Linked DNA regions of Geotalea uraniireducens. The protein of the gene in region 1 interacts with the protein of each later gene in a pairwise test. Links are inferred from orthologs where the notes say so. Each region holds a gene or a part of one and is shown on either strand. Other genes may lie near its edges. The genes, in order: tsaE and rlmB.

Evidence for each region.
Region 2: the proteins of tsaE (region 1) and rlmB interact in binary tests that used the Escherichia coli proteins (3 or more experiments, as listed by UniProt). The link is inferred for Geotalea uraniireducens from one-to-one orthologs.

Annotation. Positions count from the first base shown.
Region 1 is NZ_AP027151.1:2,493,788-2,502,197, reverse strand. Bases 1-2,860 are described here. They hold tsaE (tRNA (adenosine(37)-N6)-threonylcarbamoyltransferase complex ATPase subunit type 1 TsaE), read left to right. Parts: upstream 1-1,123; coding sequence 1,124-1,597; downstream 1,598-2,860. Other genes in these bases: QMN23_RS11690 (aspartate kinase), read left to right, coding at 1,680-2,860; QMN23_RS11700 (CBS domain-containing protein), read left to right, coding at 662-1,111; QMN23_RS11705 (NAD(P)H-hydrate dehydratase), read left to right, coding at 1-643. In the rest of the region: more of QMN23_RS11690, read left to right, coding at 2,861-2,912; cimA (citramalate synthase), read left to right, coding at 2,968-4,554; QMN23_RS11680 (ComEA family DNA-binding protein), read left to right, coding at 4,551-5,141; QMN23_RS11675 (DHH family phosphoesterase), read left to right, coding at 5,552-6,628; rph (ribonuclease PH), read left to right, coding at 6,687-7,403; QMN23_RS11665 (XTP/dITP diphosphatase), read left to right, coding at 7,400-7,990. UniProt on the Escherichia coli protein: Required for the formation of a threonylcarbamoyl group on adenosine at position 37 (t(6)A37) in tRNAs that read codons beginning with adenine.
Region 2 is NZ_AP027151.1:2,199,668-2,210,838, forward strand. Bases 8,277-11,171 are described here. They hold rlmB (23S rRNA (guanosine(2251)-2'-O)-methyltransferase RlmB), read left to right. Parts: upstream 8,277-9,295; coding sequence 9,296-10,048; downstream 10,049-11,171. Other genes in these bases: QMN23_RS10230 (proline--tRNA ligase), read left to right, coding at 8,277-8,524; pyrF (orotidine-5'-phosphate decarboxylase), read left to right, coding at 8,550-9,269; aspS (aspartate--tRNA ligase), read left to right, coding at 10,576-11,171. Outside these bases: QMN23_RS10205 (glycosyltransferase family 2 protein), read left to right, coding at 1-838; QMN23_RS10210 (tetratricopeptide repeat protein), read left to right, coding at 878-3,280; QMN23_RS10215 (polysaccharide deacetylase family protein), read left to right, coding at 3,286-4,056; QMN23_RS10220 (tetratricopeptide repeat protein), read left to right, coding at 4,056-5,636; ispG (flavodoxin-dependent (E)-4-hydroxy-3-methylbut-2-enyl-diphosphate synthase), read left to right, coding at 5,738-6,802; more of QMN23_RS10230, read left to right, coding at 6,812-8,276. UniProt on the Escherichia coli protein: Specifically methylates the ribose of guanosine 2251 in 23S rRNA.

The DNA.
Region 1 (8,410 bases):
GATACCTCTTCCCGACGACGGGCAAGGTTTCCTGGGGTCCACTGCGCTGCCGGCCATTGTCGGGGCTTGGGAGGGCAAAGACAGCATTGCCATCGGTCCCGGGATGTCGTGGAATACCGCCACGGCCGAACTTGTCCGTCAGGTGATCAGGCTGGTCACGGCGCCTCTCGTCGTCGATGCCGATGGGCTCAACGCTCTTTCCGAGGAGGTTGAAGCGTTGGCGAACAAAAAATCGCCGACGGTCGTCCTTACTCCTCATCCGGGAGAGATGGCCCGACTGACCGGAGCCTCAATCGCCGAGATCGAGGCAGACCGGCTCGGCGTCGCCCGGGCTTTTTCCGTGCGCTATGGGGTATATGTGATACTCAAGGGGGCGCGGACGGTCGTGGCGGCTCCGGATGGTAGGCTGTCGATCAACGGGAGTGGCAACCCGGGAATGGCCTCGGGTGGGATGGGGGACGTCCTTACCGGCATTGTCACCTCCTTGCTTGGTCAGGGCTATGAGCCATTTACCGCCTGCCAGCTGGCGGTATTCATCCATGGTTACGCCGCTGACCTCGTAGCCGGCGAAAAGGGAGAGATCGGCATGTCCGCCGTTGATGTTCAGGAACATTTGCCCGTGGCATTTCGCAGTTTGAACTGACTTTTCAGGAGACAATTTATGCTTAAAGTACGAGACATAATGACAACCACCCTCGTGACGGTAAAGAGAGAGACTTCGATTCGCGAGCTTGCCGAGCTGTTCACTGCCCATCGCATCGGCAGCATTCCGGTTGTCGACGATGCCGGGAATCTTATCGGTATTGTCACCGAATCGGATTTGATCGAACAGGACAAGAGCCTCCATATCCCGACGGTAATCTCGCTTTTCGACTGGGTGTTCTACCTTGAGAGCGAGAAAAAATTCGAAAAAGAGCTGCAGAAAATGACCGGTCAGGCGGTTGGTGATATTTTCAACGCCGATGTCCAATCAGTGACGGCTGATACAACGGTCAGCGAAGTTGCCGATATCATGACAAACAAAAAGATTCATACCTTGCCGGTCGTTGATGGGGAAAAATTGATTGGTATCGTCTCGCGGATCGACCTCATTCGAACCATGATCGGTTAGGCGGGATTCTTGGTGAATCGATTCACTGCAAGCGCTGATGAGACAGTCAAGCTAGGCGAAGAATTGGGGAAACAGTTGGGACCGGGCAGCTTCATTGCCGTGTATGGCGATCTCGGTGCAGGGAAAACCCAGTTTGCCCGTGGTGTAGCTGCCGGTCTTGGCGTTGATCGAACGCAACCTATCACCAGCCCGACCTATACTTTGGTTAATGAGTATCAGGGGCGGCTCCCCTTTTATCATTTCGACCTTTATCGGCTGCACGACCATTACGACGTCGTAGAACTTGGTTTTGAGGAATACTTTTACGGCCAGGGGGTTTGCCTTGTTGAGTGGGCGGAGCGGATAACTGACACACTTCCTGCCCTACGACTGGATATCACCATCAGTCGAAGCGGCGAGAATGCCCGTCGATTCGAGTTTCAACCGTTCGGTTCTCTCTATGAGTCGATATTAAAAAAATGTTTTGACCACCATGGTGATTCCTGATATTAAGGGACGATGTTTGGCGTTTGTATACGATTGATGCACAGTTTGGAATTGTAAGAACAGCATAAAGGAGGGACGGTAGATGGCTCTGGTGGTCCAAAAATATGGCGGCACCTCAATGGGGACAATCGAGCGGATCCGCAATGTTGCCAAGAGGGTTGCCAAGACCTATGACGCTGGCAATGACATGGTAGTCGTTGTCTCGGCGATGTCGGGTGAAACTAATAAGCTGGTCGCGCTGGCCAATGAAGTGTGCGAGTTTCCTGATAACCGCGAATACGACGTCTTGGTGGCGTCGGGCGAGCAGGTTTCCATTGCTCTTCTTGCCATGTGCCTCAAGGCGATGGGCTATAAGGCCAAATCGTATCACGGCTGGCAGGTGCCGATCGTTACTGACAGTTCATACAGCAAAGCCCGGATTGAAAAGATCGAAGACGAAAATATTCGCGGCGATCTCAAAGATGGAACCATTGTTATTGTTGCTGGCTTTCAGGGGGTCGACAAGGGCGGTAGCATCACAACCCTTGGCCGTGGCGGTTCCGATACTTCGGCCGTTGCCTTGGCAGCAGCCTTGAAGGCCGATGTTTGCGAGATCTATACCGACGTCGACGGTGTTTATACGACCGACCCCAATATTTGCAGCGACGCCTGCAAGATCGACAAGATTTCGTATGATGAGATGCTCGAACTGGCCAGCCTCGGGGCGAAGGTTCTGCAGATCCGTTCGGTCGAGTTTGCCAAGAAGTACAATGTGGACATTCACGTCCGTTCCAGTTTTAATGATAATCAAGGGACAATGGTTACCAAGGAGGATAAGGATATGGAAGCAGTTCTCGTTTCGGGGATCGCCTACGACAAGAATGAAGCAAAGATTGCCGTCATGCATGTCCCGGACAAGCCGGGGATCGCGGCTAAACTGTTGTCACCTCTTTCCGATGCAAATATTTCCGTCGATATGATCGTTCAGAATGTCAGCGAAGACGGTTTTACCGACTTCACCTTTACCGTTACCAAGGCGGATTTCAAAAAAGCTCTGAATATTACCAAGGAAGCGGCTAAAGAAATCAACGCCAGCAATGTGACGGCGGATGAGAACATTTCCAAAATTTCCGTCGTCGGTGTTGGGATGCGTAGCCATGCCGGGGTCGCGACCAAAATGTTCCAGTCGCTGGCACAGGAAGGTATCAACATTCAGATGATTTCAACCTCGGAAATCAAGGTTTCCGTGGTGGTTGATGCGAAATATACTGAGTTGGCAGTGCGGGTGCTTCATGATGTATTTGGCCTCGCCGGTACGGCGGCCAAGGCCGAATGATCCTTACTTGCGTTAGCAGGCACGACAATGAACCGTTACTTGAAAAGGTGATCAGATGAATCTTGTAAAACTCTACGACACCACCCTCCGTGATGGAACTCAGGCAGAAGATATTTCGTTTCTTGTAGAAGACAAGCTGCGCATTGCCCATCGTCTCGACGAACTCGGTATCCAATATATCGAAGGTGGGTGGCCAGGAAGTAACCCGAAAGATGTCGCCTTCTTCAAGGATATCAAAAAAGAGAAGCTTTCCCAGGCGAAGATCGCTGCGTTCGGTTCGACACGTCGTGCCAAGATTACTCCCGATAAAGATCATAACCTCAAAACTCTCGTTCAGGCTGAACCCGATGTCGTTACCATTTTTGGTAAAACATGGGATTTCCATGTACATGAAGCGCTCCGGATTTCTCTTGAGGAGAATCTCGAGCTGATATTCGATTCGCTTGAATATCTGAAGGGGCGTGTCCCTGAGGTATTTTACGACGCCGAACACTTTTTTGACGGTTACAAGGCAAATCCCGAGTATGCCATCAAGACCCTCAAGGCGGCGGAAGAGGCAAAGGCCGACTGTATCGTTCTCTGCGATACGAATGGCGGGACGATGCCATTCGAACTCGTCGAAATCATCAAGGACGTCAGAAAGCAGATCAAGACGCCGCTCGGCATCCATACCCATAATGATTCCGAGTGCGCCGTTGCCAATTCCTTGCATGCGGTGGATCAGGGGATCGTTCAGGTGCAAGGGACCATCAACGGTTTCGGTGAGCGCTGCGGTAATGCCAACCTCTGTTCGATCATTCCTGCCTTGAAGCTGAAAATGGGGCTGGAGTGCATCAGCGACGATCAGTTGAAGAAACTGCGGGCCCTGTCCCGCTTCGTTTACGAACTTGCCAACCTTTCTCCCAACAAGCATCAGGCCTATGTCGGCAATTCGGCCTTTGCCCACAAGGGGGGCGTGCATGTCAGTGCCATTCAGCGCCATCCCGAAACCTACGAACACTTGCGTCCCGAGCTGGTGGGCAATATGACCCGGGTGTTGGTTTCCGACCTGTCCGGTCGGTCGAACATCTTGGCCAAAGCCGAAGAGTTCAATATCAATATGGATAGTAAGGATCCCGTCACTCTGGAAATCCTTGACAACATCAAGGAGATGGAGAATCGGGGGTATCAGTTCGAAGGGGCGGAGGCATCGTTTGAACTGCTGATGAAAAGGGCACTCGGCACCCACCGCAAATTTTTCTCGGTAATCGGTTTTCGGGTCATCGATGAAAAGCGCCATGAAGACCAGAAGCCGTTTTCAGAGGCTACCATTATGATCAAAGTCGGGGGCAAGGTGGAGCATACTGCCGCTGAAGGAAATGGCCCGGTCAATGCGCTCGATAACGCATTACGAAAAGCACTTGAAAAGTTCTATCCGAAATTGAAGGAAGTAAAGCTGCTGGACTATAAAGTCCGCGTCTTACCAGCTGGCCAGGGAACCGCATCGTCAATCAGAGTTCTCATTGAATCAGGCGACAAGGAGAGTCGCTGGGGGACGGTGGGCGTTTCAGAAAATATCATTGATGCCTCGTATCAGGCCCTTATCGATAGCGTTGAATACAAGCTTCACAAGTCTGAAGACGGTGAGGCCGTTTTGAAATGAATGGCCGTGCCAAGCGGCTGGCACTCACTTCGTTTGCCGCCTTGGCGCTCTTGCTCCAGTTGTACGATAAAAGCCACGGACCGTCCCCGGCAAAAAGGGATGCCGTGGCTTTTCTACATCGAACGCCCGGCAAGGCACTTGTAAAAGTCGCCGGAATACCAGAATTCTCAGGGATTTACCAAGTTTCGGTCCCGGCGACAATTGGTAGCGTCATGAAATTGTCGGTCCCTGCCGATTCATTGATTCTCCTCGACGATAGCGTTGGCCTACAGCGCGTTTGTGAAGGGGATGTTATAATATTCGATGTACAACATACCGGATATACACATGTTTCATGCGAGAGAATGTCGGCGCATGAACGTGTTACCCTTGGCATTCCGTTGGATCTGTCCAGCATGTCGAGGGCAGATTGGGAAGCTCTCCCCGGGATTGGTCCGGCAACTGCTCAATCAATTTTGGAGTACCGTCAACAGATTGGCGATTTTACCTCGTTTCGCCAACTCGGATTGGTTCCCGGGATCGGCCCGGCGACTATGTCACGACTTAAACCATATTTTTTCGGTTATATAACACCTTGCAATTATTAGACAATTATGTGTTGCTGGCGGCGTTGTGTATGATGAGCTTTTTGTCAAGTAAGATTGGCATATATGGTGAAATCCCCCAAGCACTTCTGTTGAATTTCAAATATGGGGGGATACCTTATGAAATGCCCGAAATGCAAAGGCCGGATGTTTGCGGAAAAATTCTACGATTTCGTGAGGTCCTTCGATGCGTGGAAGTGCACCTGTTGTGGCGAGGTAATCGATCCGACCATCCTTGCGAATCGTGCGAGAAACCAGAACGTGTTTCTTGGCTGATTAATAGTAGTTTGCGGTCGTAAAAAGAGGGGAAAGTCTACTTTCCCCTCTTTTTTTGTCTGCACAAGTCTGATACGAATCATGAGGCTGAGCGGCAGTTCTACTGGGTGGCTAATACTGGACTACTGGTGAGATTGATGGTTGAACAACGTTCGCTACAGACTACCAAGAAATTTGTTGATGAATTGTTAACTTGGGCAAGAGGGCGTGGGAAGATTCTGATAGTTGTTCATGATAACCCCGATCCCGATTGTCTTGCTTCTGCAATGGCATTACGGCATCTCTTCGTGATGAAGCTCAACCGGGAGGCAATCATCGCTTTTTCTGGGATGATCGGGAGGAGCGAAAATATCGTGATGGCCAAGGAACTCGAAATACCGTTGAAACCACTCACCATCTTGAATCTCCAGGATTTCTCCGTCGTGTGCATGCTTGATACTCAGCCCGGTACGGGCAATAATTCGCTCCCCTCTGGAACCAGGGTAGATGTCGTGATCGACCATCATCCCTTGCGTGAGACCAGCACGTTGTGCCACTGGGTTGATATCCGCGAAGATTATGGGGTGACAGCGACTATTTTGTATGAATACCTAGTTGTCCAAGACGTCCCGATCAGTACCAAGTTGGCTACCGCAGTCTATTATGCCATCAAGTCCGAAACACAGGATTTGGGCCGAGAGGCAAACAAGCCTGATCGGGATGCATATCTCCGGTTATTTCCGCTCGCCAACAAGAGACTTCTCTATGAGATTACCTATCCGAAACTACCGGTAGAGTATTTTCTTACGCTGAACCGTGCCATTGAAAACACTAGGCTTTATTCAAGCTTGTTGGTGACCGATTTGGGTGAACTTTCATTCCCGGAAATTGTTGCCGAAATGGCTGATTTGTTTCTCCGGCTGGAGAAGATTGAAGTCGTATTCGCTTCGGGTTGCTATAACAACGAAATCATTCTCTCTCTCCGCACCAATCGCTCCGATATCAATGCGGGAGAGCTCAGCAGGCGCATCGTCGCCGGTCTCGGACTTGCCGGCGGCCACGGCATGATGGCTGGTGGCAAGGTTTGTCTGGCAATGGGACGCGATGAGGTTGCCGAGCACCTTCTGCATCGGCTGCTCGCCGAGCTTTCCCTTGAAAAGGAGATTCCCGTAGCACTGGATGCCTCACACTACTCTCTTGGGGAAGACGCCGCCGCTAATCGGCTGGAGAGTTGACAGCCTAGCTTTGATCGTTTAACGTATAGCGCCCAATCCTGGTCAAGAGAGGTGAATTATGCGTGCGGATGGACGTGATGCTGCAAGTCTCAGGGATATCAAAATTGTCCGGAACTATATTAAGCATGCTGAAGGTTCGGTGTTGGTATCGTTTGGGGATACGAAAGTAATTTGTACCGCGTCAGTTGAGGCTAGTGTCCCGCCTTTTCTTCGGGGTAAAGGGAGCGGATGGGTAACCGCAGAATACTCGATGCTTCCCCGGGCTACCCATTCACGTTCGCCGCGTGAGGCGGTCAAGGGTAAAATCGGCGGCCGGACCCATGAAATTCAAAGGCTCATTGGTCGATCACTGCGGGCCGTCACAGATTTGACGCTCTTGGGAGAGCGAAGCGTTTTGGTTGATTGTGATGTCATTCAGGCCGATGGCGGGACACGAACAGCGTCAATAACGGGAGCCTATGTAGCTCTGGCCGATGCCTTGCGGGGGCTGGTCACTGAGGGGGCCATCGAAGCGATACCGCTACGTGAATCTGTCGCTGCTGTGAGTGTCGGCATTGTGAATGGCGAGGTTTTGCTCGATCTTAATTATCTTGAAGATTCGTCGGCTGAAGTAGACATGAATTTCGTGATGACATCCTCCGAGCGTTTTGTTGAAGTTCAGGGTACCGCAGAGCTCGAACCGTTTACGGTAAGCCAGATGGATGAGCTGCGTAACATGGCGATGCGCGGGATTCGTCAGCTGATTGCCATCCAGAATGAGGTTCTTGCAGAATGACACATCTTGTTATTGCCACGCGCAATAAGGGGAAAATGCGAGAGATTGCCGAACTCCTTGCCGGGATGGAGATTACGTTGCTGTCTCCCGATGACTTTGCCGAGTTTCCAGAGGTTGCTGAGGACGGGGAGACATTTGAAGAGAATGCAGTCAAAAAAGCCCGAAGTGCAGTTGTAGCTACCGGTCTTCCTTCTCTGGCCGATGATTCGGGTTTGATAGTTCCTCTCTTGGGCGGGCGCCCTGGGGTCTTTTCTGCCCGCTTTGCACGGGAAGGTGCATCGGACGGAGAGAATAACGATAAACTCCTCGCGGAACTGACGGGGTTTCCTTTAGCTGCGAGAAATGCGTCATTCTGTTGTGTAATTGCACTATGTTTTCCCGGTGGCGAATGCCTGATTTTCCGGGGAGAGCTTGCTGGGATGATTCTTGACCAACCGCACGGTAACGGGGGGTTTGGCTACGATCCGCTTTTCTATGTTGCCGATCAAGGGAAAACCCTTGCCGAACTGCCCAGCGAAGTTAAAAACCGGATAAGTCACCGCGGCAAGGCACTCGCTGAATTGAAAAAGTACTTGTTTTCTCCGTGATCGTATAAAATGCTTGCATGCCACGCACGGGTGTGTTAATTATACAAATTCCGACGGGGTGTAGCGCAGTCTGGCTAGCGCACCTGCCTTGGGAGCAGGGGGTCGGAGGTTCGAATCCTCTCACCCCGACCAGAACTGCGCCTGTAGCTCAGCTGGATAGAGCAACGGACTTCTAATCCGTAGGTCAGAGGTTCGAATCCTCTCAGGCGTGCCAAAAGAATAATATGGTGGCTATGGTGAAGGGGTCTAACACACATGACTGTGACTCATGCATTCGTGGGTTCAAATCCCACTAGCCACCCCATTTAAGACAAGCCCCGTGATAAACGGGGCTTATTCGTATGTGGCGCAGTTTTTTGCGAGAGTGGCGGAACTGGCAGACGCACTGGACTTAGGATCCAGCGGGCAACCGTAGGGGTT
Region 2 (11,171 bases), 290 kb from region 1 along the record:
GATTGCCACCGGCGGGATCGTCAGGGTACTCAATGGTTGTGAAGTGGAGGACGGCATCGTCAAGACCGTCCGGGCGCCGGGAAAGTGGCTCGAATGTTTTCAGACTGTCGAGTATACGAAAGGTTTTTTGTCGGGGCGGACCTCTTGGAATTACTTCCATAGTCTGCTGATTATTTCCGGGGCATTCGGCATCTTCCGCAAGGACATGGCGGTGGCGGTGGGCGGGTACCGGAAGAGTGTCGGCGAGGATATGGATCTGGTTGTGCGGCTTCATTGCCACTGCCGGGAACAGCGGATTCCCTACAAGGTGATCTTCGTGCCCGATCCGGTCTGCTGGACCCAGGTGCCGTCCGATCTCCGGTCACTGTTGAAACAGCGGAATCGCTGGCATCGAGGGTTGATTGACAGCCTTTGGCACAGCCGGAAAATGTTTCTCAATCCACGGTTCGGCATGGTTGGCATGTTCGGTTTCCCCTACTTTGTATTTGTCGAGGCGATGGGGCCGGCCGTCGAGCTCCTCGGTTACTTTGGCTTTGTCGTGCTCTTTCTCCTCGGCCAGGTGAATCGCGAGTTCGCACTGTTATTCTTCCTGCTGGCGGTGCTCTGGGGGACTTGGATCAATCTCGGGTCGATCCTGCTCGACAACTTGATATACCGCCGTTACGGGAGCTTGAGCGATATCCTGAAGCTCTGTCTCTTCGGCGTGCTGGAGTTTTTCGGCTATCGGCAGATTATTGTCATCGAGCGCTTGGTTGCGACGATCTTTTTCTGGCGGAAAGGCTGGGGTAAGGCCGCCCGGAAGCGAATCGATCGGGAAGAGGCGGATGCACTTGCCTGATTTGCTCGTTTCGACAATTCGCTGTCTTGAGGAGTGGCGATGACGGATTATCTGCATCTCGGCTTTTCCGCGCTGCAGCGTGGCGACTGCCAGGAAGCACTGAACATCTTCCGCCGGGCTCAGGAAGGTCAACTGAGCGCCCGAAGTTTTGTCGGACTGGGCGAGGCGTGGTATCGGCTCGGCGATCTGCCGACGGCTCGCTGGGCGTTCCATAAAGCACTGGCGCTCGATCCGGCCGAGCGCGATGCCACCCGGTGGGTGGCGAGACTGGATTCCTTGGCCGTCCCTCTTGTCAAGGGCGGTCAGCGCCGCTGCCGGTTTCGGGCCGCTACCGATTTTCTGCAGCTTAACGAGCAGGGGCGGTGGCGACGTTTCTTCGTTAAGGGGATTAACCTCGGGCTCGGTCTTCCCGGCTACTTCCCCGGCGAATACCCGATCGTCGGGGCTACCTACCGTACCTGGTTCAAACAGATGGAAGAGCTGGGGGTCAATTCGCTGCGGATTTATGCCGTGCATCCTCCGTCGTTTTACGAAGCCCTGGCCGACTACAATGAAGGGGGCGGGCGGCTGTTCCTTTTCCAGGGAATCTGGCTCGAACCACCAGAACAGAACGATTTCCGCGGGACGCATTTTTTGGCGTACTTGCGGCGGCAGATTCGCGAAGCTGTCGATGCCGTCTGCGGGGTTGCCGATTTCCCGGAGCGTCCGGGAATGCCCCACGGTGCATATCGCCGAGATGTATCGCCGTACACGGCGGCATTTGTGGTGGGCCGCGAGTGGGAGAGTTGCGCCGTTAAGGCGTTCAATGAATCCCACGGTCGTCGGATCGGCAGCTGGCGGGGCAGTTTCCTGGAGATTGCCGACGGGTCTCCTTTCGAGGTCTGGGCGACGGAGTGTTGCGATTATCTTCAGGACTATGAACAGTCGCGCTTCGGTTGCTGCCATCCGGTAACCATTATCAACTGGCCAACCCTCGACCCGCTGGCGCATCCTTCAGAGTCGACCTATGAACAGGGGCTGCGCTGGCAGGGGATCGAGGTGGACAGCGGCACCTGTAGCGAAAACGAGGATGTTGAAAGCTTCGACCCGGCCAAGATCGTCACCCGGCAGGGGGGCGGTTTTTTCGCCTCCTACCACGTTTATCCCTATTACCCTGACTTCCTGAACAACGACGATCCTACCGACCATCATCCCTACCGAAGCTACCTGCAGCGACTTAAGGATCATCATGGCCGGCAGCCGGTGGTGATTGCCGAGTTCGGGGTGCCAAGCAGTCGCGAACCGACCCATTGGCAGAAGAACGGTTGGCACCACGGCGGCCACAACGATGCAGCCCAGGGCGAGATTAACGGCCGATTGATGACGGATATCCGCGATGTCGGCATGGCGGGGGGGATGCTGTTCAGCTGGTTCGACGAATGGTTCAAGCGAAACTGGGTATTTTACCCATATGAATTGCCTGCTGACCGTAATCCCTGCTGGTTCAACCTGCAGGATGCCGAACAGTGCTACGGCCTGCTGGCAGCCTATCCCGGCTATCCGGGGAAATTGACGAATCTTGCCGGTAATCGCGATGAATGGCGCTCGGCCGAAGTCCTCTACGAACAACCTGCCGGCGGTCCTGCCGTTGCGTTTAACGATGGCAATGATCCGGCACGGACGCTTCGCCGACTGTCGGCCCAACATGACGAGGGATTCTTCTATCTGTTGCTGGAAACGGCCGGACCGATCGATTTCAGGCGGAGCAATTTCCTGCTTGGTCTCGATACCTGCGGTGCGGCGACCGGCGAGACCCGTCTGCCGTGTGGGGTGAACGCCTGGAGCCCGCTCGGCCTGTCGTTCGTTATTCATCTGGCGGGGGAGGGGCAAAGCCGGATTCTCGTCTGTCGCTCCTACGACAAGTATCTCAATGAGGGGACCGGCGCCGTGGCGCCCCGTCGTTCCGATCTCGGTGAGTGGGTGATGATGCAGAACATCACCAACCATCGCCGGATCAGCAAGGATGGCAGTCGATTCTATCCGGCACGGGTATTTTCGATGAGCGGACTACGTTTCGGTTCGCTCGACCCGCGGCGGTCGGACTACGATTCACTGGCAGACTGCCACGTCTCCGGAACGATGATCGAACTGCGGCTCCCTTGGGGGCTGCTCAATATCACCGATCCCAGTTCCCGGCAAGCGCTTTGGATCGACCCGGCGGGTAAAACCCGGACGACGACCGGAATAGCGGTGATTGCCGGCTCATTTTCGCCGTCAGGTAAAGGCTTACAAGCCCGAACAACCGGCCTGGAATCCAATCTGACCGATACGCTGCCGAGCGGTTTCGGTGTTTCGGCTGTCCGGCGCTATCAATGGGCCGGCTGGTCGCATCCACTGTACCATACATATCTGAAGCGAAGTTATGACGTTTATCGGGCGGCCCTCGCCCTGATCGCGGAGTGACCCGGATGAATCTCAATCGCCGCCAGTTTATCGTCTTGAGCGGTGCCGCACTTGCCTCCCTCACTCTGCCGTTTCGCTGCCTTGCCGCGGAGCGGGGCACGGTGCCGGTACTGCTCTACCACGATATTTCTAACCAGCACCGCGATCCCTATACGATTGCTCCGTCACTGTTTGCCGCCCAGCTGGAGTGGCTCCACCAACAGGGATATCGGGTGGTCACGGTCAGCGAAGCCTGTGCCGCACCACAAGATGAAACCGGACGGCTGGCAGTAATCAGCTTCGACGATGGCTATGCTTCGTTCATCAACTATGCGCTGCCGCTCTGCAAGGCATACAGTTTTTCGGCAACCATCGCCGTTATCGGCAATCTGGTCGGGAAATACATGGAGCGGGAAGGGCGTCGGCCGATGCTCAGCTGGGACGAGTACCGCTATCTGTCTGCCGAATGTTCAATAGAGATTGCCTGCCATACGTTTGGCCTCCATTCCATGGCAGCACTTGGCAAGCCGACGGTGTCGGCGCTGGCCGCGGACCTGTTCCGTTTCCAGCAGATCATCGAACACGAACTCGGCAAAAAGGCGTCTGTGTTGGCGTGGCCCTACGGGGTCTACCGCCCGGACTGGGTCGATGTAGCACGACAGGCCGGTTTTACCTATCTCCTGACATCTAATGAAGGCCTGTTGGGGCCGGGAACCGACTGGCTGGCAATTCCGCGACTGGCAATCAATAATAAGCTGGATTTGATTTCTTTTCAGCAATATCTGGGAGAGGATTGATGACGATGAAGGTGATGGCGGGAGTAATTGCGGCGCTGCTGCTGATATCCGGGATCGGCTATGCCGCGTCGCCGGCGGAAATGTTTCGGGCCGGCAATGTCGAGGAGGCGGTGAAGTTTTACCAGTTGGCGATTGCCAGTGCTTCTTCGGCACAGGTAAAAGCGGAATTTCACAAAGAGCTGGCCGATCTTTTTGCCGAAAAAGAGCAGTTTGCCAAGGCAGCTCCCGAATATGTCGCGGCTCTTGCCCTGTACCGTGGCTTCCCCGTCGAACAACGTGTTCAGATGGCGGTGCGTATCTCCTGGGGTGACCGTCTGGACGATGCGATTCGCGAGTTGCGCGCCGTGCTGGCCGACGACCCGACAAATGTCGTTGCCCGGATCGATCTGGCCCGGACATTGTCCTGGAAAGGCGCCCAGGATGATGCTCTCCGCGAAGTGACAATGGCTCTCGCCGCCCAGCCCGAAAATCGGGACGCGCTGCTGGTCAAGGCAAATGCCCTGCGCTGGAAAGGTGACTATGCCGAGGCCATCGCCATCTACCGGCAGCTCCTGGCCGGCGGTGAGAGTTTTGATGCCGAAGTCGGACTTGCCTATGCTTTGCTGCGCAGCGGGCACAAAGGTGAGGCGGTAAAAATCGCCCGGAGTCTGAAGCCTGCCTATCCGTATCAAGAACGGGACCTGAAAGGGTTGCTGGTTGAGATCGACAAGATTACCACCAGTACGGTTGACACACGCTACAGCTATTACAACGATACCGATAACAACCAGCTTAACCGCTATGGGGTTTCCTATAATTTTCACCAGCCGGCCTGGAATCTGGCGGCTGAATATCTGCATGACGATGCCCGGGACGACTACCGTCACCTCAGTGAAAACAGCCTGCTTACTGGCGGCTATCTGAAAGCGACCGACAGAATCAGTGTCGGCGCGGGGGCGGGGATCCATCAGGTCGATGAGGGGACAGGTACGACGCTCTTTTCCTGGCGACTTAATTCCGATTTTGAGATTGGCCGTGGCGTTGCCGGGGTCGGTGTTCACAAAGATCTGTTCAACGATACCGCCGAGCTGCTGGAAAACAAAATTCGCGTTCTGGCGGTTGATGGTTATCTTTCCCAGCGGCTGGCCAACCAGCTCACGCTCTACGGCCGTTATACCTATCGGAGCTTCTCCGATGCGAACCACGCCAACGATATCACGATCGGGCCAACGGTATCACTCTGGGAAAAGAATCCTACCATCCGTGCCGGCTATCGTTTCCGGTATCTCGATTTTGATCGTCAGAGCGGTGATGGCTATTTTGACCCCGAGAATTTCATGTCCCACCAGCTGATCGTTTCCCTTGATTGGACTAAGGATCGTTTCGGCCTCTTCCTGGAACCATACGGGGGCTTCCAATCATTCGACCGCTACGATGACCATACGGACAATCTGTTTGGCGGCATCACCGGCTCTATCAGTTATCGGCTGACCAACCGATTTCGCGGTGAAGTCAACGGCGAATTCGGTAACTACGCCCTCGGTACGGCAACCGGCTTCAAGTATTTTCTGGTCGGCACTCACCTTGCCTATTCCTTCTGATTGTTAGCCGTCCTCTTTCTGCTGGACGGCCCGGTGTGGCGGACTTTCGCGTCCCAAAGCCTGCTTGACTTTTCACCGTTATTCCGGCACTATGCCCCGTTATGAAAAGGGAGACCAGACAGATCAGAATCGGCTCCGTCGCCATCGGCGGGGGGGCTCCGTGTTCGGTGCAGTCGATGTGCAACACCGACACCCGGGATGTGGCGGCGACGGTCGCCCAGATTGGCCGCCTGGCAGCAGCCGGGTGTGAAATCGTCCGCTGCGCCGTCCCCGACATGGCCGCCGCCACTGCGCTTGGCGAGATCAAGCGCCAGAGTTCGATCCCGGTGATTGCCGACATCCATTTTGACTACCGGCTGGCGTTGACGGTGCTGGAGGGGGGGATTGACGGCCTCCGCCTAAACCCCGGCAATATTGGTGAACGCTGGAAAGTCGAAGAGGTGGTGCAAGCCGCCCGCGATCGGCTGGTCCCGATCAGGATCGGCGTCAATGCCGGCTCTCTTGAGAAGGAGCTCCTGGCCAAGTACGGGCATCCGACCGCCGAGGCAATGGTTGCTTCAGCCCTCGGGCATGTCAGGATTCTCGAAGAGCTGGGTTACGACCAGATCAAGATTTCCCTGAAAGCCTCCGACGTCAACAAGACAGTCGAAGCATACCGACTGTTGGCCCGGAAGGTCGATTATCCGCTCCATATCGGCATCACCGAGGCCGGGACGGTCTTTTCCGGGACCATCAAGTCGGCGGTGGGGCTCGGCATCCTCCTTGCCGACGGAATCGGCGATACGATGCGGGTCTCATTGACCGGCGATCCAGTCGACGAGGTGCGGGTTGCCTACGAGATTCTCAAGGCGCTCGGTTTGCGACAGCGAGGAGTCAACTTCGTCTCCTGTCCCACTTGCGGCAGATGCCAGATCGATCTGATCAAGGTAGCCGAAGAAGTTGAACAACGGATTGCTTCCATCGACGCGCCTCTGACCGTGGCGGTAATGGGCTGCGTCGTTAACGGCCCCGGCGAAGCGCGGGAAGCCGATGTCGGGATTGCCGGAGGGCGTGGCGAGGGGCTGCTGTTTCGTCATGGCGAAGTTGTTCGTAAGGTACCGGAACAGGAGATGGCTGATGCTCTGGTCGCCGAAGTGGAGAAGATGGCCAAAGAAAAATCCCTCTAGAGGTTAACTATGCGTTATTCCCAGTATTTCATCCCTACAGTGAAAGAGACCCCCTCTGATGCCGAGGTGATCTCCCATCAACTGATGCTGCGGGCAGGCATGATTCGCAAGCTGGCGGCCGGGATTTACAATTATTTGCCGTTAGGACTTCGCTCGGTCCGTAAAGTGGAAAAGATCGTCCGTGAAGAGATGAACCGAGCCGGTTCCATCGAGCTTCTCATGCCATCGGTGCAACCGGCCGAACTCTGGCAAGAATCGAAGCGCTGGGAACAATACGGCAAGGAGTTGCTCCGTTTCAAGGATCGCAAGGATGCCGAATTCTGCCTTGGCCCAACCCACGAAGAGGTCGTTACCGATATCGTGCGGCGCGAAATCAAGAGTTACCGTCAACTGCCGCTTAGTCTCTACCAGATCCAGACCAAGTTTCGTGACGAGATCCGACCTCGTTTTGGTCTGATGCGCGGCCGTGAGTTCATTATGAAGGATGCCTACTCATTTGACGTGGACGGTGCCGCCGCAGATATCTCCTATGACAAGATGTATCAGGCGTACCGGCGCATTTTTCAACGTTGCGGCCTGAACTTTCGGGCGGTCGAAGCCGATACCGGGTCCATAGGCGGCTCTTCGTCCCACGAATTCATGGTGCTGGCAGATTCGGGGGAGGACGCCATCGTTTCTTGTTCGGCATGCGAGTATGCGGCCAATGTCGAAAAGGCCGAGGCCCGGCCATTGCCGATAGAGCATGCCGAGCCGCGACCATTGGAGAAGATTGAAACGCCGGCGAAGCGGAGTGTCGAAGAAGTCACCGCTTTCCTCGGTATTCCCGCCTCGGCGCTAGTGAAGACGCTGCTGCTGGTGGCTGATGGTGAGCCGGTGGCTGCCTTGGTACGGGGCGACCATGACCTGAACGAGATCAAGCTGAAGCATCTGCTTGGTTGTGAAGAGCTGATGATGGCAGATGAGTCTCTCGTACAGCGGGTCACCGGTGCACCGGTCGGTTTTGCCGGACCGGTCGGCTTGTCGATCAGGATCGTTGCCGACCTGGCGTTGCAGGGGATGAAGAACTTTACCGCCGGGGCGAATGTCGCTGACATGCACCTCAAGAACGTCAACCCCGGGCGCGATTTCACTCCCACTACCTTTGCCGATATCCGGAATGTTGTCCACGGAGACCAGTGCCCCCGTTGCGCAGCCGGTCATCTGGAGGTGTGGCGGGGGATTGAAGTCGGTCATGTCTTCAAACTCGGCACCAAGTATTCCGATGCGCTCAAAGCTACTTACCTGGATAGTGACGGGAAGGAGCGAGTCGTTTTCATGGGCTGTTACGGAATCGGGATCGGTCGGACGGTTGCCGCCTGCGTCGAGCAGAATTACGACGAGAACGGTATCATCTTCCCGATTCCCATCGCACCGTTCCATTGCGTCGTGTCGGCCGTGAACGCCAAGGATGCCGAGGTGATGGCGGCGGCGGAAGAGCTCTACCGAACCCTCACGGAAATGGGCGTCGAAGTGTTGTTCGATGACCGGGACGAACGGCCGGGAATCAAGTTCAAGGATGCCGACCTGATCGGTATTCCACTCCGATTGGTTGTCGGTGCGAAAAACCTTGCCGAAGGAAAAGTGGAGCTGAAGGTCCGCAAAGGGGGCGAGGTGCAGTTGGTGCCGTTTGCCGACGCCGCGGCACGGATACAGACGCTCGTTAAAGAAGCACTTTCCTGTTAATGCTGCCACTGGAGATTTGCCGACCATGACCAGAGATGATGCCAGACAAAAAATAATCTTTGCCCTCGATACCAGCGATTTTGCCCATGTGCAGTATTGGGCGGAGACCCTGGCCGGCCGGGTGGGGATGTTTAAGATCGGTAAGCAGTTGTACACTGCCTGCGGGCCGGCTGCGGTCCGGATGATTCAGAAGTTTGGTGGTGAAGTTTTTCTCGATCTGAAATTTCATGACATCCCGAATACGGTGGCCATGGCATCACTTGAAGCGGCCCGGCTCGGAGTAAAGCTTTTCAACCTCCACGCGCTCGGCGGCTATGAAATGATGGCGCGCACCGTCGATGCGCTGGACAATGAATTCAAAGGGGCGGAGCGAGCCAAGGTGTTGGCTGTGACCATTCTCACTTCATCCAGTGACGAAACCCTTCGCCAGGTCGGCATTGACAAACCGGTGGCGGAAATGGTTGTCAGACTTGCCGAGTTGGCACAACGGGCCGGCATTGACGGCGTCGTTGCCTCACCTCAGGAAATCCCCCTGATTCGCCGGGCCTGCGGTGATGATTTTCTGATTGTTACCCCGGGAGTCCGCCCGGGGTTTGCCGCCCTCAACGACCAGAAACGGGTCATGACACCGGCAGAGGCGGTAAGGGCCGGTGGTGACTACTTGGTAATCGGTCGGCCGATTGGCGATGCTCCCGATCCGGCAGCAGCAGCCGAAATGATCCTGGAAGAAATTATTGCCGGTTAAGGCGGATTGATGAGCGAGGCTGCCTGATGAAAGACGAGTTGCTTTACGGAATCAATGCTGTCAGCGAAGCCCTTCGTGGAAAACGGAGGGCTTTCGAACTTTTTCTGGCCCGTGATGGTCATGACCGGCGGTTGGAGAAACTTCTTACCGACGCGGCGGCGAAGGAGATCGCGGTCCATCGCCGCAACAAGGCCGACCTCACCCGGCTCTGTGGCACCGAACATCATCAGGGGGTGGCGCTGCGGTTGGAAGGATTCCCTTACGTTGACCTTGATCAGTTTCTGGCCGATCAACGTTGCGCGGAGGACGACTCGCTCGTGCTTGCGTTGGACTGTATTCAGGACCCGCATAACCTTGGCGCGTTGATCCGTAGTGCGGCCTGTGCCGGAGCCACTGGCGTTCTGATCCCCAAAGATCGCGCTGCCCGGGTGACGGCGACGGTTGAACGGAGTGCTGCCGGGGCGACGGAGACGATTCCGATTGTTCAGGTGACCAACCTTGCCCAGACCCTTACCGAGTTGAAAGGAGAGGGGTTCTGGATTTACGGAACGGCCGACACTGCCGCTGCGTCACTGTATGAGCAGCGCTTTTCGGGCAAAGTCGTCGTAGTTATCGGGGCCGAAGGGGAGGGGATGCGGCCTTTGGTGCGTAAACAGTGCGATTTTCTCGTTTCGATTCCTCTACGGGGTGGGGTCAATTCCCTGAATGCGTCAGTAGCTGGCGGGGTAGTCCTTTTTGAAATTCTTCGACAACGGTTGATGGCTGCTGTGGGGAAATAGCCTGGCTGGCCAGCGAGGATAAAAAAAGGGGTTCGTGGCTGGTGCCGTGAACCCCTTGGTGTCAAGATGGTGCCGGAGGTCGGAGTCGAACCGACATGCCCTTGCGGGCGCCGGATTTTGAGTCCGGTGCGTCTACCAATTTCACCACTCCGGCGAAAAGCTCACGAAGTATAGCTAATGAAAAGTGAAGCGTCAAGAGTGAAATGGTCAGCATAATTTTCTGAAAAAGATATTGACAGCGTCTGCACCATTTGCTATAAGTCAAATCTCTTTGAAATGGGGCTGTAGCTCAGTTGGGAGAGCGCTTGAATGGCATTCAAGAGGTCGTCAGTTCGATCCTGATCAGCTCCACCAAGTATCAAAAGGGTTAGCGGAAACGCTAACCCTTTTTTCGTTCGAACGGTTTTCCCTTGTAGGCAATTTCTGCTGACAGTTTGCGCGGTAAGATATCTATTAGCCCTTGAACTAAATGGGGGCATTAAGTATACTTGACCGGTTTTAAGTGACGATTGAGGAGGCTTGGACCTATGGCAGATATTATTGGAGATTGGAAGCGGAGCCATTATTGCGGTGATCTGACAGCCGACGATGCCGGTAAGACTGTTACCCTGATGGGGTGGGTGATGCGACGCCGTGACCATGGCGGGCTGATTTTTGTCGATCTGCGCGATCGTGAGGGGATTGCCCAGGTCGTCTTTGACCCGGCAAGGAATGTCGAGGCGCATGGGAAGGCCGAGTCAATCCGGAACGAATATGTCGTTGCGGTTACCGGTGAGGTGATTCGCCGCCCCGAGGGCACGATTAATCCGAACATGAAGACCGGCGAAGTCGAGATTCTTGTCACGGATTGCAAGCTTCTCAATCGTTCGAAAGCACTGCCGTTTACCCTTGACGATTACGTCGATGTAGCGGAAAACCTGCGGCTGAAATATCGCTATCTCGACCTTCGCCGTCCCGCATTACAGGAAAATCTCATATTGCGGTCGAAGGTTGCCCAGCTAACTCGCCAGTATTTGACAGAACAGGGCTTCCTTGAGATTGAAACGCCTTTCTTGACCAAATCGACTCCAGAAGGTGCTCGCGATTTTCTTGTCCCCTCCCGTATTAACCAGGGCAGCTTTTA